DNA from 2 places in the Amycolatopsis sp. cmx-4-54 genome. Region 2 is predicted to be linked to the other one. Evidence: riboswitches for the same ligand, from Rfam matches in the RefSeq annotation. Region 2 holds a riboswitch; the other holds the start of a gene.
What was found. A riboswitch is a leader RNA that binds a small molecule or an ion and turns the genes downstream of it on or off. The one in region 2 is predicted to bind glycine.
Positions count from the first base shown of each region.

Region 1 (3,405 bases), on a different contig from region 2:
TCGTGAGTAGCGCCCTCCCCCTGCCTGTGTATCGCGTCGTTCACGCGCACCCGCTGGCGCTGGTGGGGCGCACGTGCCGATGGCCGAGTCCGTGAAGGCCTCCTTGAGGGACCCAGAGTCCCTCAAGGAGGCCTTCACGGAACGCGCACCCGGGAGAAACCGCCACCCGTGCGAACGACCACTCACGACTCAGGCCGCGGTCGCCTTGACGAACAGGTCCGCCAGTTCCCGCCCGTACCGCTCCAGGTCCAGCTTCGGATCCCCCGCGAACTTCGCCGCGACACCGTCGATGGCCTGCGCGATCGACAGCGCCATCACGTCGGCCGCGAAGTCGCCGAAAGCGCCTTCCTGCTGTCCCTGTCGCAGCTGGCGTTCGAGCCGGCCGGTCCGGAACTCCTCGACCAGCGGCGCCGACATGAACCAGCCTTCGGCGTCCGAGCCGCTCGAACCCATCTCGACCATGACCCGCACCAGTTCCGGGTACGAACCGAGGAACGCGATCTCCGATTCGATGTAGCCGCGCAGCAGCCCGGCCCGGTCGGTCGTGCCCTGGATCCGCTCCTCGAGGAACTTGTCCTTCATGCCGGTCGCGGTGGTGACCACGGCCTGCATCAGGCCCGCCTTGTTGGTGAAGTGGTACGAGATGATCCGGGTGCTGGACAGGCCGGCCCGCTCCTTGATCTTCGCGAACGACGTCTTGTGGTAGCCGAGGTCGGAGATCGTCGCGATCGTGGCTCCGATGATCTGGGCCCGCCGGGCCGCCTCGGTGACCGACAGTCCCAGCTCCGCCTGGACCTCTTGCATGGCGGTCTGGGTAGAGGGAGTTACTTGCATGAGTAAAAAATAACACGGTTGAGTAAAACCCGCAACCGTGCCGCCGATCGGGGGACTGAGCTCGACAAGCCTCAAGAAGAGCTTGAGGTGGACCGCGCGTCGCGTTGACCGCTTTGCCGGACGCGCTTACCGTCAATGAAGGTGAATCGCCAAGGTGTGATTCGGATGTCTGGGGCATTCGTCTTGACGAGGAACTCCGGTGCGGACTCACGTGGGTTCGCGCGGCTTTGTTCGCCGGCCGCCAGGTCGGGCGAGGGGAGGCATGGCGTGGTCGAGGCTGGTAGCCCTCAAGAGCCGCTCGTTCCGGTCGCTGACGGCGAGCAGGGCGAGCTGTTCCCCGACTCTTCCCTCCCGGACGAACTCGTCGGTTACCGCGGTCCCGCCGCCTGCCAGATCGCCGGGATCACCTACCGGCAGCTCGACTACTGGGCCCGCACGAAGCTGGTCGCGCCGAGTATCCGCACGGCGCACGGCTCCGGTTCGCAGCGGCTCTACTCGTTCAAGGACATCCTCGTCCTGAAGGTCGTCAAGCGGCTGCTGGACACCGGTGTTTCCCTGCAGAACATCCGCGTCGCCGTCGACCACCTGCGCCTACGCGGCGTCCGTGACCTCGCCAAGGTGACCCTGTTCTCCGACGGCACCACCGTCTACGAGTGCACCTCACCCGAGGAGATCGTCGATTTACTCCAGGGCGGCCAGGGTGTCTTCGGGATCGCGGTCAGCGGAGCGATGCAGGAGATCAGTGGCACCATCCACGAGTTCCCGGCCGAGCGGGCCGACGGCGGCGTGATCGAAACGGTCACGCCGGACGAGCTCACGCAGCGCCGTAACGCCCGTCGCACCGGCTGATCATGAGGCCGCGCGGGCGACAGGGTAGGCTCACTTCCGCGGTCGACGAATCCGCGCGGGAGAGACCGAGCCGATAACCGTTGAGCTCGGCGCCGAAGGAGCAAGTCCTCCCCGGAACCTCTCAGGCACCCTGGACCGCGCGGAAGAGACGCCTCTGGAAAGTGGTTCGCCAGGTCACAGCCTGGCGGCCCCGCCGACGGTGCAAGCCCGGCTCAACACTCGGGCGAAACTCTCAGGCGCCCCCTCGGGGGTACGGACAGAGTGGGGAGGGCCAGGACAATCGTCCCGGCCCCACCCCCGCGTCTTGGGAGGTCCCCGATGGAGCCCGTTTCACTGGCCGCTCTGGAATCCGGAACCCCGTTCGCGGACCGGCACATCGGCCCCGGCCCCGAAGAACTCGCGCGTATCCTCGACGTCGTCGGCGTCGCCTCCCTGGACGAACTCGCCGAGCGGGCCGTCCCGGCGTCGCTGCGGGAGTCCGCGTCACCGCCGGATCTGCCCCCGCCCGCCACCGAGACCGGCGCACTCGCCGAACTCCGCGCGCTGGCCGCGCGCAACCGGCCGATGGTCCAGATGATCGGCCTCGGTTACCACGACACCGTGACCCCGCCGGTGATCCGCCGGAACGTGCTGGAGAGCCCGGCCTGGTACACCGCGTACACGCCGTATCAGCCGGAGATCTCGCAGGGCCGGCTCGAAGCGCTGCTGAACTTCCAGACCATGGTCTCCGATCTGACCGGCCTGCCGATCGCCAACGCCTCGATGTTGGACGAGGCGACCGCCGCGGCGGAGGCGATGACGCTGGTCCGCCGGGCGGGCAAGGCGAAGTCGAACCGGTTCGTGGTCGACGAGGACACCCTTCCGCAGACGATCGAGGTCCTGCGCACCCGCGCCGAACCGCTCGGTATCGAGCTGGTGACCGCGGATCTGTCCCAGGGCATCACCGGGCTCGGGCTCGGCGGCGACTTCTTCGGAGTGCTGCTGTCGTATCCGGGCGCGTCGGGCGTCGTCCGCGAATGGGACCACACCATCGCCGAGGCCAAGGCGCTGGGCGCGGCGGTGGTGATGGCCGCGGATCCGCTGGCGCTGACCCTGCTGCGGTCGCCCGGTGAGCTCGGCGCCGACGTCGCGATCGGTTCCACGCAGCGGTTCGGGGTCCCGATGGGCTTCGGCGGGCCGCACGCGGCGTACCTCGCCGTCCGGCAGGGACTCGAACGGCAGTTGCCCGGACGGCTGGTCGGGGTGTCGAAGGACGCCGACGGCGCGCCCGCGTACCGGCTCGCGCTCCAGACCCGCGAGCAGCACATCCGCCGGGAGAAGGCGACGAGCAACATCTGCACCGCCCAGGTGCTCCTGGCGGTGATCGCGTCGATGTACGCGGTCTACCACGGTCCCGAAGGCCTGCGCACCATCGCGAACCGCGCGCACCGGATGGCCACCGTGCTCGCGGCGGGGCTCGCCGAGAGCGGTGTCGACGTCGTGCACTGCGAGTTCTTCGACACCGTCATGGTCGCCGTCCCGGGCCGCGCGACCGGGATCGTCGCCACCGCCCGGGAACTCGGGGTCAACCTACGGCTCGTGGACTCCGACCACGTCGCCGTCGCCTGCGACGAGACGACGACCCGAGAGCATCTATCCCTGGTGTGGAAGGCGTTCGGGGTCGCGGTGTCCGATGTGGACTCGCTCGACGCGGACACCGCGGACGGCTTCCCACCGGATCTG
Region 1 is NZ_JAEBEJ010000007.1:183,770-187,174, forward strand. It holds gene ACLJQ7_RS24255 (TetR/AcrR family transcriptional regulator) at 190-804, opposite strand; gene ACLJQ7_RS24260 (MerR family transcriptional regulator) at 1,102-1,683, shown strand; glycine riboswitch at 1,730-1,831, shown strand; gene gcvP (aminomethyl-transferring glycine dehydrogenase) at 2,002-3,405, shown strand, end outside.
Region 1: another riboswitch for glycine. It lies ahead of gcvP (aminomethyl-transferring glycine dehydrogenase); the one in region 2 lies ahead of gcvP (aminomethyl-transferring glycine dehydrogenase).

Region 2 (3,405 bases):
TCGAAGCCGGGAACCTTTCGGTGAACTCGCATTCGTCCGTCCGGTACTGGACGCCGTTCGGCGGGTTCAAGCAGTCGGGACTGGGCCGGGAACTCGGCCCGGACGCCGTCGATGCCTTCACCGAGACCAAAAACCTTTTTATCAGCACGGAGGATTAGGAATGGTTCAGCGTTTCGAAGGCCGCGTCGCGGTCATCACCGGCGGCAGCAGCGGCATCGGCCTCGCCACCGCGCGGCGGCTGGCGAGCGAGGGCGCGAAGGTCGTCATCGGCGACATCTCCGCCGAGGCGGGCAAAGCCGCCGCTGACGAGGTCGGCGGCCTGTTCGTGCAGGCCGACGTCACCGACGCCGAGCAGGTCGAAGCCCTGTTCCAGACCACTGTGGACACCTTTGGCTCGGTCGACGTCGCGTTCAACAACGCGGGTATCTCCCCGCCCGAGGACGACTCGATCCTCACCACGGGCATCGACGCGTGGGAGAAAGTGCAGAAGGTCAACCTGACCTCGGTGTACCTGTGCTGCAAGGCCGCCCTGCCGCATATGCGGCGGCAGGGCAAAGGTTCCATCGTCAACACGGCGTCGTTCGTCGCGGTGATGGGCGCGGCGACGTCGCAGATCTCCTACACCGCGTCCAAGGGCGGGGTGCTGGCGATGAGCCGGGAACTGGGCGTGCAGTTCGCGCGGGAGAACATCCGGGTGAACGCGCTGTGCCCGGGACCGGTGAACACGCCGTTGCTGAAGGAACTGTTCGCGAAGGACCCCGAGCGGGCCGCGCGGCGGCTGGTGCACGTGCCGGTCGGGCGGTTCGCGGAGCCCGAGGAGATCGCCGCGGCCGTCGCGTTCCTGGCGAGCGACGACGCCTCGTTCATCACGGCTTCGCAGTTCCTGGTGGACGGCGGCATCTCGGGCGCCTATGTGACCCCGCTCTGACGGCACGCATTCAGTGAGGGGTCAGTCAAAGCCGGCGCGTCGGTGCGCGGGCGTCGTGAGTGATAAGTGTCGTTCTAACGCTCCTTATCACTCACGACCCCCTCACTCGTCCCGGTGGCTGGGATGGCGGGCCGCTGACCTGCGCTGTAGTCCTGAGAGCGCGAAGCCAGCATCCAGGACCAGCCAGGAGGCCCCAGAATGACCCGGCAGATGAGTACCGCCATGCGTGACTGCATCGACCTGTGCAACGAGTGCCACGTCCGGTGCGAGAAGATGATGACGCGCTGCATGGAGATGGGCGGCGCGAAGCTCGGGATGATGATGGTGACCTGCGCGGACATGTCCCGCATGTCCGCCGACATGATGATGCGCTGCTCCGCCATGATCGCCGACCTCGAGATGATGCGCATGTGCGCGAAGATGTGCGGCCTCGCCTCCCAGATGATGCGCATGTGCGCCCAGGAGTGCGCCAAGACCGGTGACGCCGAGCTCGCCGACGCGGCCGACATGATGACGCGGTGCGCCGAGCTCTGCGGCACGATCACCGCCGAAATGATGATGGAGAACGCGTAACTCGCGTGATCAGACCCGTGACTCGCGTGATCGGAGGCGTAACTCACGAGTTACGCCTCCGATCACGCGAGTCACGGCTCCAAGCACGCAAGTGACGTGCTCGGCTGGAAGTAGACGCGCCTCGAAGACGCCAGGTACGGTGTGCGCACAACTTCAGACAGGGCCGTCGAGCTGGAGCGGGAGAGCCCCCACGAACGTGGTGGGGCACCGAAGGAGCAAACTCCCCGGAATCTCTCAGGTACCCACTACCGCTTCACGCGAGGCCACTCTGGAAAGCAGGCGCGCAAGTGCGTCTCACCCAAGGTGAAAGCCACCCTCAACGGTGGTGAAACTCTCAGGTGCCATGACAGAGGGGGAGTTCCCAGCGCACCGGTCTATCCGGCGCCTGACCCAAGGAGCTCCCTTGACCAGTACGTCCTTCGACGACCGGCACATCGGCCCCTCGGAGTCCGAGCAGGCCAAGATGCTCGCCGAGGTCGGCTACGGCAGTCTCGATGCCTTGGTGCAGGCCGCCGTGCCGTCCGCGATCCGGGTCACCCGCGACCTCGAACTTCCCCCCGCCGCGTCCGAAGAGGACGCCATCGCCGAGCTGCGCGCGCTCGCCGCGCTCAACAAGCCGATGACGCAGATGATCGGCCTCGGCTTCCACGACACGGTCACTCCGGCGGTCATCCGTCGCAACGTGCTGGAGAACCCGGCTTGGTACACGGCGTACACGCCGTATCAGCCGGAGATCTCGCAGGGCCGTCTCGAAGCCCTCCTCAACTTCCAGACCATGGTCTCCGAGCTGGCCGGTCTCACCACCGCGAACGCCTCCCTGCTCGACGAGTCCACCGCCGTCGCCGAGGCCGTCATGCTGATGCGCCGCGTGTCGAAGTCCAAGTCCAACAAGGTCGTCCTCGACGCCGAGTGCCTGCCGCAGACCATCGCCGTCGTCCGCACCCGTGCCGAGGCGATGGGCGTCGAGGTCGAGGTCCGTGACCTGCTCACCGGCCTGCCGGAGGAGTTCTTCGGCGTCGTCGTCCAGTACCCGGGCGCTTCCGGCGTGCTGCGCGGCGCGGGCTTCTACTCCGCCATCTCCGAGACCGCGAAGGCCGCCGGCGCGCTGTACACCGTCGCCGCCGACCTGCTCGCCCTCACGCTGATCACCGCGCCGGGTGAGTTCGGCGCCGACATCGCCGCCGGTTCCACCCAGCGCTTCGGTGTCCCGCTCGGATACGGCGGCCCGCACGCCGGGTACATGGCCGTCCGCGCCGGGCTCGAGCGCTCGCTGCCGGGCCGCCTCGTCGGTGTCTCGGTCGACGCCGACGGCAACCCCGCGTACCGCCTCGCCCTGCAGACGCGTGAGCAGCACATCCGCCGCGAGAAGGCGACGTCGAACATCTGCACCGCGCAGGTCCTGCCCGCCGTGCTCGCCGCGATGTACGCGGTCTACCACGGCCCCGACGGCCTCAAGCGCATCGCGACCCGGGTCCACGAACTCGCCGCCGGCCTGGCCGGCGCTCTCCGCGCCGGGGGCGTCGAGGTCGTCCACGAGGGCTTCTTCGACACCGTCCTCGCCCGCATGCCCGGGCAGGCCGAAGCGGTCGTCGCGGTCGCGCGCGAGAACGGGATCAACCTCGGCCTCCTCGACGCCGACCACGTCCGTATCGCCGTCGACGAGGTCACCACGTCCGCGATCATCGCCAAGGTGCTCAACGCGTTCGGCGTCGAAAACCAGGCCGAAAGCACTCAGGCGCTGCCCACCGGCCTCGACCGCGAGAGCGAGTACCTCACGCACGAGGTCTTCCATTCCCACCGCTCCGAGACCGCGATGCTGCGGTACCTGCGCAGCCTGTCCGACCTCGACTACGCGCTCGACCGCGGCATGATCCCGCTCGGCTCCTGCACGATGAAGCTCAACG
Region 2 is NZ_JAEBEJ010000006.1:120,709-124,113, forward strand. It holds gene ACLJQ7_RS21105 (aldehyde dehydrogenase family protein) at 1-158, shown strand, start outside; gene ACLJQ7_RS21110 (3-oxoacyl-ACP reductase) at 161-928, shown strand; gene ACLJQ7_RS21115 (hypothetical protein) at 1,127-1,501, shown strand; glycine riboswitch at 1,669-1,762, shown strand; gene gcvP (aminomethyl-transferring glycine dehydrogenase) at 1,905-3,405, shown strand, end outside.